Regions from separate parts of the Kouleothrix sp. 19917 genome, predicted to be linked through region 3. Evidence: a T-box and tRNA genes for the amino acid it is inferred to sense, from the RefSeq annotation. Region 3 holds a T-box; the other regions hold tRNA genes.
The links. The T-box of region 3 lies ahead of ileS (isoleucine--tRNA ligase). A T-box ahead of a tRNA ligase gene usually reads a tRNA of that ligase, here a tRNA-Ile.
Positions count from the first base shown of each region.

Region 1: it has a tRNA-Ile gene. The T-box ahead of ileS (isoleucine--tRNA ligase) is inferred to sense a tRNA for this amino acid. The anticodon was not compared.
Region 2: it has a tRNA-Ile gene. The T-box ahead of ileS (isoleucine--tRNA ligase) is inferred to sense a tRNA for this amino acid. The anticodon was not compared.

Region 1 is NZ_CP097099.1:4,594,686-4,600,163, forward strand. Features, by position in the region: gene M1P90_RS18695 (magnesium transporter MgtE N-terminal domain-containing protein) at 1-1,084, opposite strand, end outside; M-box (ykoK) riboswitch at 1,330-1,494, opposite strand; tRNA gene M1P90_RS18700 (tRNA-Ile) at 1,789-1,865, opposite strand; rRNA gene M1P90_RS18705 (16S ribosomal RNA) at 1,946-3,427, opposite strand; gene smc (chromosome segregation protein SMC) at 3,908-5,478, shown strand, end outside.
Region 2 is NZ_CP097100.1:274,835-280,312, reverse strand. Features, by position in the region: gene M1P90_RS36235 (permease) at 1-436, opposite strand, end outside; gene M1P90_RS36230 (hypothetical protein) at 661-1,047, shown strand; gene M1P90_RS36225 (hypothetical protein) at 1,246-1,605, opposite strand; tRNA gene M1P90_RS36220 (tRNA-Ile) at 2,458-2,531, opposite strand; gene M1P90_RS36215 (RNA-guided endonuclease InsQ/TnpB family protein) at 3,098-4,345, opposite strand; gene M1P90_RS36210 (plasmid pRiA4b ORF-3 family protein) at 4,582-5,214, shown strand; partial or broken gene M1P90_RS36205 (ISKra4 family transposase) at 5,211-5,478, shown strand, end outside.
Region 3 is NZ_CP097099.1:6,663,470-6,668,947, reverse strand. Features, by position in the region: gene M1P90_RS27030 (ATP-binding protein) at 1-192, opposite strand, end outside; gene M1P90_RS27025 (response regulator transcription factor) at 242-922, opposite strand; gene M1P90_RS27020 (single-stranded DNA-binding protein) at 1,216-1,710, opposite strand; T-box leader at 1,860-2,134, shown strand; gene ileS (isoleucine--tRNA ligase) at 2,221-5,478, shown strand, end outside.

The DNA.
Region 1 (5,478 bases), 2.1 Mb from region 3:
CGGTCGGCACGTCGTCGTCCATCAGCTCGGCCAGCGGCGTGGCCGGGTCGGCCAGAATGAGGTTGCGCAGCCGCACAATGCCGTGCAGAAATGCGGGCGCGTCGTCGTCGGGCGGGAGGTCGGGTGGCGTTTCGACGATATAAACCGCTAGCAGCGGGTCGGGCGCTTCTTCCAGCCCGCGCACAATCGCCAGCGCGTCGCCTACCGATGCGCCCACCGGCACGCGCACGAAATCGGTGGTCATGATGCGGCCAGTGCTGTCTTCGTCGTAGGCCAGTAACTGCTGAACATCGGCGGCTTCTTCCGGTTCCATGCGCGCCAGCAGCTGCTCGGCCACTTCGTCGTCGAGGTCTTCCAGCGCGTCGGCGGCCGCGCCAGGCGTCATTTCTTCCAGAATATCGGCGGCGCGCTCCTGATCCATGCCTTCCAGCAGGTCGGCCAGGCGCTCGTCGCTGACTTCTTCCAGCGTCTCGGCGGCGGTTTCGTCATCCAGCGCGGCCACGATCTCGGCGCTCTCGCGGTACGAAAGCGCATCAACAATCCGCGCCAGGTCGACCGGGTTGATCTCGGAAAGGCGATCGTAGGAAACCCGGAGCTGCACGGGTGCGGCGCTGGCGAGGTACTGCGCCTCGCGCCAGTCGATGATCTGCCGGCCGATGATTCGGTCGGACAGGCGGCGCGGCCCGAGCCGGCGCACCAGCGCCTGCGGGCTGACATCCACGCCAATCAGGCGGTATGCGCCTTCGACGCGGGCGAGCTGCACGTCGTTGACGCGCACAATCCGCCGGCCAGTTATGTCGATAATCTGGTGGTCGAGCACGTCTTTGCGCAGCAGCACTTCGCCGTCGCGGCGGCTGAACGGGCGCAGATTAACGGTGGAACTTAAGAGCTTGGCGACGCCGTTGATCGACTCAAGCTGTGCGGCGGGCACAAAAAACAGCCGCCGCCGATCGCGCACCACCAGGCCGCTGATCGGGGGGTACAGATCGTCGCCGATGCGCACGATCACATCTTCCAGCCGGCCAAGCGGCTCGCCGCGCTTGCCATGCACGGCGCCATCAAGAATCGTTGCGAGAAACAGCATGGCGTGCCTCCGGTTGCCGCAAACTGGCAGCAAACCGCGGGCCTGCCGCCGCGCGTGGTGCGCGGCTTAGCGCCTGCCGCTACGGGGTGGCAGGAACGGGCCGGCGCAGCACGCTGGGGAAGGAGCGCTGCCGACAGATTGCGGATGCACATTGCACCGTCGCGGAATGACCGTCGTCCATATACCATCCATCAAAACGCCCCCTCGCAGATGCAAGGGGGCGGAAAACGCAGACGCTGCGTCGTCCTCTCCCCCCTGGTTGAGCTTAAGCCCCCACACAACGTAGCAATCGCTGCAGTCACCTTGACATGACCCTTAGGCCGGGCCGCGCCGTGTGCCCCTTAGCGTCTTTCGACGGTTCGGGACAGTGACCTGTGTTTGTGTGAGCGCCGCGCCTAACGAAGGAGCGACCAACTCCGTGATTTTTGTCACCGCGGCTAGTATACGCCGGGGGCGGGGGGCTGTCAAGGCGCACAAAAAACCGGGGTGTAGCGCGGGCCGTGGGGCTTAAGCCCTCGGCTGCAATTGCAAAGGCCGCCTTCGCGGCCTGCTCCAGCCCGCGAAGGCGGGCTTCGCCGCAATTTAGCCCGCTGCTTTAGCGGCCAGGGCAAAATGTTTGCCGGATTATTTTGTACATCTTCATCCCGGGCCGGGCGTGCCCACACAAAAAACCGAGGCCCGGTGCAAACCGGAACCTCGGCGTTTGGTGGGCGTACCTGGACTCGAACCAGGGACCTCGATCTTATCAGGATCGCGCTCTAACCAACTGAGCTATACGCCCGTGCCCGTATTATAGCATAACTTTACCACAGGAATGCAAGCCAGACGATGCAGGCAAGGAAGAGTGCCTGAGCTCCCTAGAAAGGAGGTGATCCAGCCGCACCTTCCGGTACGGCTACCTTGTTACGACTTCGTCCCAGTCGCTGCCCCTGCCCTCGGCCGCTGCCTCCGCCGAAACGGTTGGCCCACGGACTTCAAGCATTGACAACTCCCATGACGTGACGGGCGGTGTGTACAAGGCCCGGGTACGTATTCACCGCGCCATGGCTGATACGCGGTTACTAGCAACTCCGCCTTCATGGGGGCGAGTTGCAGCCCCCAATCTGCACTGGGTCGGTGATTGGCGATTTGCTCCCTGTTGCCAGGTCGCTGCGCATTGCCACCGACATTGTAGCGTGTGTGTCGCCCCAGGCGTAAGAGCCATGCGGACTTGACGTCATCCCCGCCTTCCTCCCAAGATGGGCAGTCCGGCCAGACACAGGTAACTGACCGTAGGGGTTGCGCTCGTTGCGGGACTTAACCCAACATCTCACGACACGAGCTGACGACAGCCATGCAGCATCTGTGGCACACCCTCGAAGGCGACCGGCTTTCACCGGCTTGCAGTGCCATGTCAAACCTGGGTAAGGTTCTGCGCGTTGCGTCGAATTAAACCACACGCTCCGCTGCTTGTGCGGGCCCCCGTCAATTCCTTTGAGTTTTAAGCTTGCGCTCGTAGTTCCCAGGCGGAATACTTACCGCGTTAGCTGGGGCACCCGGCGGACGAATATCGCCCCCCAGATGCCGAGTATTCATCGTTTACGGCGTGGACTACCCGGGTATCTAATCCGGTTCGCTCCCCACGCTTTCGCACCTGAGCGTCAGCTCTGGCCCAGTTCGCTGGTTTCCCCCTTGGTGTTCCTGCCGATCTCTACGCATTTCACCACTACACCGGCAATTCCACGAACCTCTGCCAGGCTCAAGTCGGGCCGTATGGGATGGCCTCGGCCCGTTAAGCGGGCCGCTTTCACACCCCACGTGCCCAACCGCCTGCGTGCGCTTTACGCCCAGATCAATCCGGACAACGCTTGGCTCCTCTGTCTTACCGCGGCTGCTGGCACAGAGTTAGCCGAGCCTTATTCCCGGGGTACGGTCACAATCATCCCCCGGAAAAGGAGTTTACAACCCGAAGGCCGTCATCCTCCACGCGGCGTTGCTCGTTCAGGCTTGCGCCCATTGACGAAAATTCCTTGCTGCTGCCTCCCGTAGGAGTCTGGGCCGTGTCTCAGTCCCAGTCTGGCTGGTTGTCCTCACAGACCAGCTACCCGTCAGTGGCTTGGTGGGCCGTTACCCCGCCAACTACCTGATGGGCCGCAGGCTCCTCCGACCGCGCATTACTGCTTTCCTCTTGCGAGCGTATGCGGGATTAGCACGCCTTTCGGCGCGTTATCCCCCACGGTCGGGCAGATTCCCACGTGTTCCTCAGCCGTGCGCCACTCAGAGCCCGAAGGCTCTCCGTGCGACTTGCATGCATTAGGCACGCCGCCAGCGTTCGTCCTGAGCCAGGATCAAACTCTTCATAAAATGGTTTTCCGATCATAATGATCGGGTTCACCGCACTGACTTGCATTTCTGTGTTGGTAAAGTGCAGACGCAAGGCCCTTGGCAAATAAAAACCAGCACGCCAGAGGCTGTGCTAGCTGTATTGCCTTGTAAAATGTTTACCTCGGGGAGGTGAAACAGGTTGCCTCACGTCAACGCCCGCGGATTATACTACAGCGGCGCGGCCTTGTCAAACGCGATTCACGCTAGCGCGGCTTTGCGGAAAGCCATTATGTTTTTCATAGTTGTGATGCGCTTTTGCCTGCGGCAGCAAGGTATGTACGATTAATTTGTGCAGGATTTTTGCGCGTTGCGCAAAAATCCTGCACAAAGGAAATTGATCATGCTTTCCGCAATAGCACCCTGAGTAGCGCGCAGAACCTATCAAAGGGTGCAGCCCAAGAAGTATGCTATAATGCCGCCCGCAATCGTGCCTTTCTGCCCACCAGAATAGCTTGCGCTGTGTATCTCAAACGCCTCGACATCCAGGGCTTCAAGACGTTTGCCACCCGCACGATCCTTGAGTTCCGCCCCGGCATTACCGCGATCATTGGCCCGAACGGCTCGGGAAAGTCGAACGTGGCCGACGCGGTGCGCTGGGTGCTGGGCGAGCAAAGCTTCAGCGCGCTCCGCTCGAAACGCACCGAAGATCTGCTGTTTTCGGGCGGCAGCAAGCGCGCGCCCGCCGGCCTGGCCGAAGTTTCCCTCACGATCGATAACGCCGACCGGCTGCTGCCCCTGCCCTACGGCGAGGTGACGATCACGCGCCGCGCCACGCGGGCTGGCGACAACGAGTATTACATCAACCGCAACCGCGTGCGCCTGCGCGACCTGCAAGAGGCGGTTGGCCCGCTGGGCGGCTCATACACGATCATCAACCAGGGTCTGGTCGACGCGGCGCTGACGCTGCGCCCGGAAGAGCGCCGCCGCCTGTTCGAAGATGCGGCCGAGATCAGCGTGTTCGAAACACGCAAGCACGACGCCGAGCGCCGCCTGCGCGAAACGGGCACGAACCTGGAGCGCAGCGAAGATGTGCTGGCCGAGCTTGAGCCGCGCCTGCGCTCGCTGAAGCGCCAGGCCAGCCTGGCCCGCACGCACCGCGAATATTCCACCGAGCTGCGCGCCCTGCAACTGCGCCAGTATGCCGCACAATGGCACGCTGCCCAGGCCGCCCGCGCCGCCGCCGAAATCGCCGCCGCCGAGCACGAGCACGCCCTGGCTGCGCGCCGCGCCGCCCAGGCCGCCGCCACCGCCGAACTGCACAGCACCCGCGAACAGCTGCGCGCCCTGCGTGAGCGGCTTGGCGCGCTCCATGCCGAGTCGAGCGCGCTCCATACCCGCGCCGAGGCCGCCCAGCGCGACCTTGCGGTGGGCACCGAGCGGCAGGCCGCATTGCTGCGCCGGGGCGAAGAGTTTGCCCGCAGCCTGGGAGAGTTCGATCTGCGCCGCGAGGAGCTGGAACGCGAGCGCGCCACCGTGGCCGAGCGCCTGGCCGCCGCCGAAGCGCGCCTGGCTGAACAGCGCGCCGCCGTCGCTGCGGTCGAGCAGGAGCTGGCCGCGCGCGAGGCCGAGCGCCGCGCCGCCCAGCGCACCCTGGATGCCGCTCAGCGCGCCGAGATGGAAGCCACCGCCGCGCTGGCCGAGCGCCGCCGCCGCGCCGAGGGCTTGCAGGCGCAGCGCGCCCGCCTGCTGGCCGAAGAAGCCAGCGCCGCCGAAGGCTTGCAAGCTGCCGAGCGCGTTCTGGCCGAGCGCCGCTTGGCACTTGAAGCCGCGCAGACGCAGTTCAGCAGCGCCGAGCAGGCCCAGCAAGCCGCCGCCAGCGCAGCCGAGCAGGCCCGCGCCGCGCTCGATCAATCCCGCGCCAAGCGCGCCAGCGCCGACGAAGCGCTGGCCCAGGCTCGCCGCGCCGTGGCCGATTCCGAAGCGCGCCTGGAAACGCTCACCCGCCTGCAGCGCAGCTATGCCGGCGCCTTTGCTGGCGTGAAAGCTGCCATGCAGTGGGCCGAAACGCAGGGGCGCGACGGCTTTGTGCT
Region 2 (5,478 bases), on a different replicon from region 3:
TGACCGCCGCGCAGTTTGCGCAGAGATTAAGCGGCGCGCCAAGCACCGCGCCGAGCAGCACTCCGCCAAAGCCGCGCCGCCCCAGCGCTCGCTCGACCGCGGGCGCCGTCAGCAGCAGCGAAAGCGCCGCCCCGCCGATTGCGAGGCCAAAGGTCATCCCAAGAAGATTGGCGCGCCAGAAGTTCAGCGCCGTCAAGGCGATCGCCAGGCCGGCCGGCGCGTCCGGCGCCACCTCCCAGCGATCCGAAAAGCTGATCGGGACGGCCCCCTCCGGTCGCCAGGACGACTGCACCGCGGCGACTTTGGCATACTCCGCGGGCAGCCGGCTGCCGAGCAGAAACAGCGCGAGCAGAAAGAGCAGCAAACATGCCTTGAGCGCGGCCTGATTTTGTCGGGTGAGGTCACGCCGCAGGCGCGACAGCGAAGCAACCGTCATACACACCCCCACCGGTCATAGCGATCGCCACGGCACATATCGTGCGTGGTATGCAGAGTGTACCAGCAGATCGACCCAGCAAGCGTTGCGGAAGCTCGGCAAAATGAAAACAAGTCACGAGGGCATGCGTCCGATCCTGATCGGACGCATGCCCTTACCGACGATTCGTATGATACACCTAACGCTCGTGTTGGCGGCACACGAGACGCGGCGAGGATACGTCCGTGAACAGGCTGCTGCTTCCAGCTTCCGGCTGCTGGCTCGTGGAGCTGCGGGGCCAGTCGGCGTCAGGCGACGTCCTGGGGAGGATGCGGCGGCGCACTCGATGGTTCGCCCGCCGGAGAGGCGACCTGATCCAGCGCATCGAGGCGCGCGCGGAGCACCTCCTCGACAATCGCGCGCACGGTCACCCGCTTTCCACGGCGTGCCTGCTGATCGAGGGCAAAGCCCTTGACTCGCAGCAGCAGATCCGAGTCCAGGCGTATGACCCGGAGATCCTTAGCCGTCAACGGCTCGCGCGGAATTTCCAGGTCGGGGCGCTCCAAAAACGCGCGCAGCGCATCCTCGATAATGCCGGCCGGCGCTCCTCGGGCCTGGGCGCGCTGGACTAATGCGCGATCGATGGCGACTGTTCTCGTGTGCCTGGCAGAGGCAGGTTGCGTTTGCATGGTCACCAGCGGTACTGTGTGCGGTGAAGCTGCTCTAGTATACCAAAGAAGCCGGGGCGCGTGTGCGCCCCCGCATCTTGCCGACGCCGCCCGGCCAGCATGCATGCCTGGCTCCGAATTATGCCTGAGCGCAGCGCGGATCTAACCGCGGGACTCCGCGTCACGCGCGTCCAGGTAGGCGCGGACGATCTCTTCGATAACCGCTCGCTGTGAAACACGCCTCCCCCGCTCCACCTCTCGATCGAGCGCGAACCACTTTACGGCCATGATGAGTTGCCGATCGACCGAAGTAGTGCCGACGGTTTCTCTGAGCACCGTACTTCGCGGCACCGCCGTGTCGGGGGCCGCAAAAAAAGCGCGGAGGGCCTGCTCTACCACCTCGGTCTGGCTTCCGTACGGCGCACAGCGCCTTAGAAGCGCCTGGTCAAGCGCGACGTTGATTCGACGCGTTGGGGCACTCGTCCCAGCACCTGGTTTCTGTTGAGCGAGATCGTCGTTCATAGCGGATCGCTTTGTCTGCCACAGCAGTATACTACCGCTTGCGCTTCCGATGTAAAGATAGAAGGGCGTTTTATATCGCTTGGTGCGAACGGAGGAATCGGGGAGATCGCGCATCCAAACTGCCTTCTCGCGTTCCCCTCATCGCCACGGCGCAGGCGCTTTGATGCGAAAAATATACCGCTCGGTGCGAAAAATTGCAGAATTATATGTTTCATGCGAAAAATCGCGGGCATCAGACTGTCCTCGAACCCTCACCGGCGCGCCGAAACGCTTATACGTTGCGGTCGAGCAGCTTGGCTTTGATCTCATCAAGCAGTGTCCAGATCAAAAAGAAAGGCCATCTGGGACAATGCCCAGATGGCCTTTTTGGTGCTATGGAATGCCCCCGATTCTGTCACGGACCATCATCTCTCTGCCCACGGGCGACCCGCGGACGCCGTTCCTAGCTTGCGCGGTGTTACCGCGCCTCGCCGTCGCGGCGGCGGCCGGACCAAACTCTCTGGTGCAAACGCCTTGCGGCTCCCAGAGGGCGCCTGGCCCACCGGCCTTGCTGCTCTCACCAGCGCAGTCCCCTAGCCGTCGGCATTGCTGCCGGCGCTGTCGGGCGCTTACCCCGACTGTTTCAGTCCTGACCTGAGCCCGAGGGCCATCGGCCGGAACGTTCTTTCTGTTGGCGTCTTACGTCGCCGGGCACTCGCGCGCCGGCGCCCTCCCTTGCTGTTTCAGGAGGTAGTGTTCCAGCTCGTATGAGCTGGGCGAGCAGTCGGGAAGTTCCTCTGGCGCGCTGGCCAGCGATGGTCTACCATGCACCCTGCGCGTTTAACACCGTACTGCGGTGTCGATAGCTGTCGATGGTCGGGCGTCAAGGAGTTGCACCTTGGACTGCGGTTTATAAGACGGCCGTGTTCCTGTTACACTAACGCCCGAGGTAGCTCCCGTCATAGCGGCGGGAGCCGGAGGTCGCCGTGGTGCGCGTGGATACGCACCGCAGCTTTGCGCATATTGGCCTCTGCCCGGTCGAACCGGAGGCCGGCGAGTTGCTCCAGCGCGGTTGCCGCCAGCGGATGGCGCTCAGCAGATCGCTCTTCTGGGGGTCGCGCGCAGCCACCGTTTGAGGTACGTGGCTTGCTCCGCGACGATGTCGGCGCCGAACAAGGTATTGGGGAAGGAGGTGGGGGATCTCAGCGAAGCTCAGCGCGGCCATCAGGCACTCATAGGCGGCATAGCCGCCGTCGTCAGGTGTATCCATCGTGGCCTCGCTGGGATCGTAAGGCGGTATCCTGTCCAGTTAGACGAGCAGGGCCGCGGCCCCGTCGGCGGCTCGAACGCCGATCTCCGCAGCGGGAAGTGTCCTATCCAGTTAGACGAGCAGAGCCGCTGCTCTGCCGGCGGCTCGAACGCCGACCTCCTCCCTCTGGTACCGGCCGTCGGAATCTGCCTCAGACCGCTGTGTGACACTCCGTCCGCTGAAAGTGGGCGGTTTCTGGCGGCGTTAGCGCCGCGCAGCAACAGGAGGCGCACTCCTGGCCTGTGTCCGAGGCACTACGACATGACACGCATGTCGATACGTGGTCTGCCGCACCTGGACGCGCCCATAGCAGCCGAACATGCTGCGGGAGCAAATGTTCGCACCACCATTGGCGTCACGGTGGACAATCGCACCACAGCCGGAGCAGCGGAACACCCGCCCCCGTGGTGCGGAGGAGTGGACATGCCCACACGCCGCGCATGTCCGGGTCGAGTAGTCTTCGGGAATGTGGTCGGTGGTGCAACCAAACCGACGCGCCTTGTAGCGCATATAGGCTTCAAACTGGCCACGCGCCCATTGGGACAGCTTCTGGTTGGTTTTGCGACCCTTGTCCACACTATCTGCAATGTCCCGCACGTCGCCGACCGCCAGCCGGGTCACGCCGTGCTGGCGTGCGAAGTCCGCCAGGCGACGGCTTGCGGTGTGGAGAATGTGACGCTGCTGGCGATAGAACTGTGCCGATGCCTGAGCCTTACGCTGTGTCAATCGTTTCCAGCGGCGACTGCCCTTCCGACAGCGGGCGAGCTTCGTCGTGAGCGTACTGTGCCGTTTGTTGCGCAGCCGCTTGACCGACCGCAAATAGCGCCCGTTGAGTACCAGCGCGTCACCTCGTTCGGTGACGATGGTCGCGACGTTGATTTCGCCGAGGTCGACCCCGGCGGTGATACCGTCGGTGCGAGTAGGCGGGTCTGGTGGTTCCTCAACAGTGAGCGCGATCTCGAAGTGATCAGCCCGCCACAGCAAGGCGACCTGGCGGATGGTTGCGCCGCGGAACCGCTCCGGCAGCGGCAACACCAGATCGCGCTGCTTTCGCCCGTTTGGCAGGATGAGGGTGCTGTCCACGACCCGCACTGCCTGCCCCTTCCATACCACTGTTTGGAATGACTTCGAGTGGTGTGGGTAGTTGGCCTGAGTATCGCCAGCGGCACGGTTGTGGCGGGTGGTGGCCACGTTAGCCAGCAGTTGCTGGACAAGGAACTGGGCGCTCTGCGAGTGAAGCGCATAGACCCCTCCCCTCGTTAGGGCGTTGAGATCAGCTTCCGTCAGCCAGACTCCTTGATCGCGAGCGGCGATATGGGCCTGTACGAGAGCACTCCAACAGCGGCCGGCCTCGCGCCGCAGCGTGTCGCACAAGGCGAACGTGTCCGCAGGGAGATGGCGCAACGCGATGATTTGGACAGTGTTGGTGGTGGCGGCGATTTTGTAGGCCATGCCCAAGTATAGCAGAAAAGATGTTCTACTTCAAGCGATTTGATGCGTCAGGGTGCGGCGTAAAGTTTCGGGCCGCAGGGAAGATGCCGTAGCGCCATCCCATTAAGACGAGACCATTTCAAACCGGGGCAACGTCGCAATACTCGTTTCCGGTATAATCTCTCGGTCGTGCTTATCCCCCCTTTTCCTGCTCAGCACGGCATCCTAGTTAACCGCGTTCTGCTACGAGGTGCTGTATGTCCACCCTCGACTCCTCTGCTGTCTACCAACTCCGCATCCGGCTCGACCGCATCAGCCCCATGATCTGGCGCCGGCTACTCGTTACCGATGCGACGACCATCGCCGAGCTGCACGCCAGCATCCAGATCGCCTTCGGCTGGAGCGCCTCGCATCTCCATCAGTTCATCATCCACGGCAAACACTACGGCATCGCCTACCTCGGCGGGGTCAGCTTTGCCGACAACCCCGACCACCTTCGCCTGGCTGATTTCCGCTTTCGAGTGGGCGAGCGCTTCAACTACGAGTACAACTTCCACGTCCCCTGGCGCCACGAGATCCGCATCGAGCAGATCATCTCGGCAGCCCCAGGCCACCATTACCCCGTGTGTGTCGGTGGCGCTCGTGCCGCACCACCAGAGGAGTGTGCTGATCCCCACGCTTTTCTCGCCCTGCGCCAGCAGTATCACCCGCTCCACATGATCGAGCGCCTCCTGGCCCTCATCGACGACCCGGACGCGCATCACGACCCCTACGACGAGCTACGGACGCTCCAGTACTGGGCGTCTGTCAATCGCTGCGACCGTCGCGCTATCAATCAGCAGCTGCGACACGACCAAATGGTCACGTCCGAAACGGAGGCGTGCGCATGAAGCTCACGGTGCAGCTCGTTATCGAGCCAGGGGATGGGTCCAAGGTCGTGACCGAGGTGGCCGCCCTTGAGCGCGAGGGACTGACAGAGGAGACCCTCGGCCTGAGCTTGGCCGAGGGAAAGGCGATCCTGGCCGGCGTGCAGGAGAGTATGGTTGCCCAGCAGGCAGCCAGCTACACTACAGCTCAGCAGACCTGCCCTGCCTGTGGCGCACCGCGTCAGTGCAAGGGCCATCACCAGATTGTGGTGCGCTCGCTGTTCGGCA
Region 3 (5,478 bases):
GATGAAGATTAGGCTGAGCTGAGCAGTACCATAGAGGACGAGAAACCCACCGATAACTGGCGCGAGTGGCATATTCAAAAGCCACCAGGCGTATGTAAAACTCAAAAGTGGAGCAGCGGCACGTAGCAGATCGCGCCGCTCAAGCGCGGCCCAATGCTTCGTGCGGGTAGTTATTGCTTCGCCGGCTGCCATACTTGCCGCTGCTCTCCTCACCTAGTCCTTACGTTGAACAAGTGCGTCGCTAGACTTCGAATTTATACCCAAGATTGCGAACCGTCAGTACGTGGTGCGGATGCTCGGCGTCCTTTTCGATCTTGGTGCGCAGGCGGCGAATATACACCGCCACCAGGTTGCTTTCGCCTTCGTAATCGTAGCCCCAAACCTTGCTAAGAATCTGGCTGGTGTTGAGCACCCGGCCGGCATTTTTCATGAGGTAGTACAGCAAACGAAATTCTAGTGGCGTCAACTCAATCGTGCGGCCGTCTTCAAACAGCACTTTGTGCTCAACTGGGTCGAGCGTGATGCCACCCTGGCTCAGCCGCGCCGACGGGTTCAGCATGTCGCTGTTGCGGCGGCGCAGCACCGCTTCAACGCGCGCGAGCAGTTCGGAAGGCTCAAACGGCTTCACGAGGTAATCGTCGCCGCCGATCTGCAAGCCCATGACGCGATCTTGCAGCTGCGAGCGCGCCGAAAGAAAAATAATCGGAACGTCCGAGGTGCGGCGGATCTGGCGGCAGATATCAAAGCCGTTCGACTTGGGCATGGAAACATCAAGAAGAACAAGATCAGGGTTATATTGTTCGATAACCTGTAAAATGCTGGGGCCGTCGTATGCCTTGAAAACGCGATAGCCGGCCTCTTCAAGCAGGAATGAAGTCAATTTCACACTGGGCAGATCATCGTCAGCAACTAAAATATGCATCTGCGGGCTCTCCTTGTAGCGCGTATCAGCAGCAACCACAGCAGTGGCCTAGGGCCATGCTGTTGTGTGTTCTTTGTCTGATGCACGGTGGCTTGTTCAAAATATCTCTAATCATATAAACTGCTGCGATGATGAAAAAGTTACGCCTCATCATACCCGATTTTGGTTGTGTTTCTGTTAAAAGTTTGCTCACACTACAACAGGTAGCGCCACTATGATGTGCGCCAACATAAAAAGAGATGCCTGCCAGCCTGAAAACTGGGCATGCATCCCAAAGCGCAATATATGCAGAGCTAAAACGGCAAATCTTCTTCGTCGAAGGTGTTGGTGCCGCGCGGCAGGGCAGCGACTTTTGCGGCGCGCGCCGGGCGGGCAGGGGCAGCGGCGGCAGGAACTGTAGCGGCAGGTGCGGCGCTTGCCCCAACTGGCTCGGCAGGCGCTGCCAATTGATCGCGCCGGGCATCGAGGATGATGATGTCATTGGCGATCACTTCGCTGAGGTAGCGCGTTTGCCCATCCTGATCTTCCCACTGTCGGGTTTGCAGGCGGCCTTCGACATACACGCGCGAGCCTTTCATCATCCATTGCGCGCAAATATCGGCGAGCTTGTTCCACGCCACCACGCGAAACCACTCGGTGTCTTCATGCGCTTCGCCTTCGGCAGTGCGCCACGAGCGGTTGGACGCAACGCGAAATGTCGTGACGGCATGGCCCTGGGGCGTTTGGCGCAGCTCGGGGTCGGCACCTAATCGGCCGGTAAGTTGCACTTTGTTCAAATCTTTGCTCATTGCTGTGCTCCTCTCAATGCCGGTAGCTGCTCTGCCCGCACTATAGCACATTTGTTCTTGAAGTGTCAAGCATTTTTGGCGCGGGAAGAAAACCAAACTCCGACTTTTGGCCCTTGCACGCGGCTTGCGCGAATATGGTACAATATGAGCAACAGGCACTGACGGAGACAAGTAGCTGGTTGTAGCGCAGTTCAGCGAGCACGCGGTTGGTGAAAGGCGTGCCTGGCGGGCCAGCAAAAATCCCTCCCGAGCCGAGCCTCGAACCGCACCGGGCGTTGCTATCTCGCAGTCACCCGGCGCAGAGTAAAGGTTTCCGGTCTCGCCCGACGTTACCCGGGCGGAGGTGTGTTAGCACCTTCACGAAGCGGGCGCATATGCGCCAAGCGGGGTGGTACCGCGGGGTAGATGATGCCTCGTCCCTGTACAGGGACGGGGTTTTTTGTTGTCCGTAGAACGGATCAGGGCGACGAGTGGCGAACAGTTCGCTACCTGCGCCCCGCTGGAGGAACTATGCCATTTCAAGATGTCGACGCCAAGCTGGCTTTTCCCAAGCTTGAGCAAACAGTTGCACAATGGTGGGCCGAGCAGAATATCGTCAAGCAGGCGCTGGCGGCCGGGGATCGCGCGCGCCCGTTTATCTTCTTCGAAGGGCCGCCCACGGCGAATGGCCGGCCGGGCGTGCACCACGTTGAGGCGCGTGTCACCAAAGACCTGATCGTGCGCTACCAGCGCATGCGCGGGCGCTATGTGATCGGTGCGCGTGGCGGCTGGGATACGCACGGACTGCCGGTCGAGGTCGAGGTGGAGAAGGAGCTGGGCTTCAGCGGCAAGCCCGACATCGAGAAGTATGGCATCAAGGAGTTCAACGCGAAGTGTAAGGAAAGCGTCAACCGCTATGTCGACGAGTTCGAGCGGCTGACCGATCGGATCGCGTTCTGGCTCGATCTGGACAACCCATACACCACCTACGACAACAGCTACATCGAGTCGCTGTGGTGGATCTTGCGCCAGTTCTGGGACAAAGACCTGCTGTTCCGCGACTATAAGGTCACCATGCATTGCCCGCGCTGCGGCACGACCCTGGCCGATGCCGAGGTTGCGCTGGGCTTTGAAGATAATGTCGATGACCCAAGCGTGTGGATCCGCTTCCGCCACGAGCCGAGCGGGCACCCGCACGACGCGGCGCTGGCGGGCGCGGCCTTTCTGGCCTGGACGACCACGCCCTGGACCTTGCCGGCAAACGTAGCCGTCGCGCTCAAGCCCGACGCCGACTATGTGCTGGTGGAATTTGTTGGGGCGAAAAATTCGCCGGCTGCCAGTGGCGAAACAGACACAGCGTCGGGCGCACATGCTTCGCCCGAACGGCTGGTGCTGGCCGAGGCGCTGGCCGATCAGGTGCTGGGCGAGGGCAACTACACCGTGCTCGACCGCTTCAAGGGCGACGCGCTGTGGGGCGTGCGCTACCAGCGCCTGTACGACGGCGTGCCCGGCGCGGGCGACAAGCCCGACCTTGAGCGCGCCTACATGGCAATCGCCGACGACTTTGTGTCGCTGGAAGATGGCACCGGCATCGTGCATATCGCGCCGGCCTATGGCGACCTTGAGGTCGGCCGCAAATACAACCTGCCCACGCTGTTCTCGGTCGATCTGAGCGGGCATGCCTACCCGGCCTACGACGCGCTGGGCTTCGGCGGTATGTTCTTCAAGCAGGCCGACCCGGTGATCACGCGCAACCTGAAGGAGCGCGGGCTTTTGTTCCGCAGCGCGCGGGTGAAGCACTCCTACCCGTTCTGCTGGCGCTGCAAGAACCCGCTGCTGTACTATGCCAAGCCCTCGTGGTACATCCGCACCACCGCCAAAAAAGAGCGGCTGGTGGCGCACAACCAGGAAGTGCACTGGGTGCCCGAGCACATCAAGAACGGGCGCTTCGGCAACTGGCTGGCCAACAACATCGACTGGGCGATCTCGCGCGAGCGCTTCTGGGGCACGCCGCTGCCGATCTGGGTCTCGGAAGACGGCAAGCACATGGAGTGCATCGGCTCGGTGGCCGAGCTTGAGCAGAAGGTCGGGCGCAGCCTGAAAGACCTTGATCTGCACCGGCCGTTTGTGGACGAGCTGACGTGGGAAGCGCCCGACGGGCATGGCGCGATGCGGCGCATCCCCGACGTGGCAGATGCCTGGTTCGACAGCGGCTCGATGCCGGTGGCGCAGTGGCACTACCCATTCGAGAACAAGGAGCTGTTCGAAATCGCCGGGCAGGCCGACTATATCTCGGAAGCGATCGACCAGACGCGTGGCTGGTTCTACACGCTGCACGCCGTCAGCACGCTTCTGTTCGATCGGCCAGCCTTCAAAAACGTGATCTGCCTGGGCCACATCCTCGACGCCAAGGGCGAGAAAATGTCGAAATCGCGCGGCAATGTCGTCAACCCGTTCGAGCTGATCGACGAGTTTGGCGCCGACGCGGTACGCTGGTATATGTTCGCCAGCGCGCCGCCCTATAACGCGCGCCGCTTCGGGCCCGAGCAGGTGAATGAGATGCTGCGGCAGTTCATACTGACGCTGTGGAACACCTACAGCTTCTTTGTGACCTACGCCAAGCTCGATGGCTGGACGCCCGCCAACAGCAGCACACCAGCCGAGCTGCAGCCGATCGACCGCTGGGCGCTGGCGCGACTCAACGCGCTGGTGCAGGAGGTGACGGCCTCACTCGACGACTACGACATCCACGCGCCGGCCAAGGCGATCGAGGCGTTTGTCGACGACCTTTCGAACTGGTATGTGCGCCGCAATCGCCGCCGCTTCTGGAAGGCCGACAGCGACGCCGACAAGCAGGCAGCCTACAGCACGCTCTACACCTGCCTGACGACGGTGACGCGCCTGCTCGCGCCGTTCATGCCATTCCTGAGCGAGGCGCTTTACCAGAACCTGGTGGCGCAGCAGACCGAAGGCGTGGCGCTGAGCGTGCACCTGGCCGCGTGGCCGCAGGCCGACACTGCGCTGATCGACCCGGCGCTGCTGGCCGACACGGCGACGCTGCTGGAGGCCATCAGCCTGGGGCGGGCGGCGCGGCGCAGCGCGGGCGTGAAGGTGCGCCAGCCGCTGGGCGCGCTGTGGGTGCGCGTGCCGGCCAGTGCCGTGGCCGGGCTGCAGCGCTTCGAAAGCGAGCTGCGCGACGAGCTGAACGTCAAGGAGGTGCGCTACCTCGACGCGGCGACCGATCTGGTCGAGTATCGCTTCAAGCCGAACCTGCGCGTGGTTGGCAAGCAGTACGGTAAGCTGGTGCCAGCGCTCACCCAGGCGCTGCGCGAGCTGGCGGGCGAGGCGGCGCGCGCAGCCGCGCACACGCTGGAAGCGGGCCAGCCGCTGGCGCTCGCCGTGAACGGCGAAACGCTGCAGCTTGCGCCCGAGGCCGTGCTGGTCGAAAGCTCTTCGCCCGAGGGCTACGCGGTGGCCGAGCACAATGGCGTGCTGGTGGCGCTCGACACGGCGCTGACGCCCGAGCTGCGCGCCGAGGGCCAGGCGCGTGAGTTGGTGCGCAGCATCCAGGATGCGCGCAAGGCCGCTGGGCTGGCGATCTCCGACCGCATCGCCGTGACGGTGGCGGGCGCCGACGCCGCGCTGGCCGCGACGCTGGCGGCCTGGGGCGCGTACCTGCGCACCGAAACGCTGGCGAACTCGCTGGAGCAGGGCCAGCCGGCGGCGGGTGCGCATGTCGCCACGCTCGATCTCGACGGGCAGGCGCTGACGCTCGGCATCAGCAAGGAC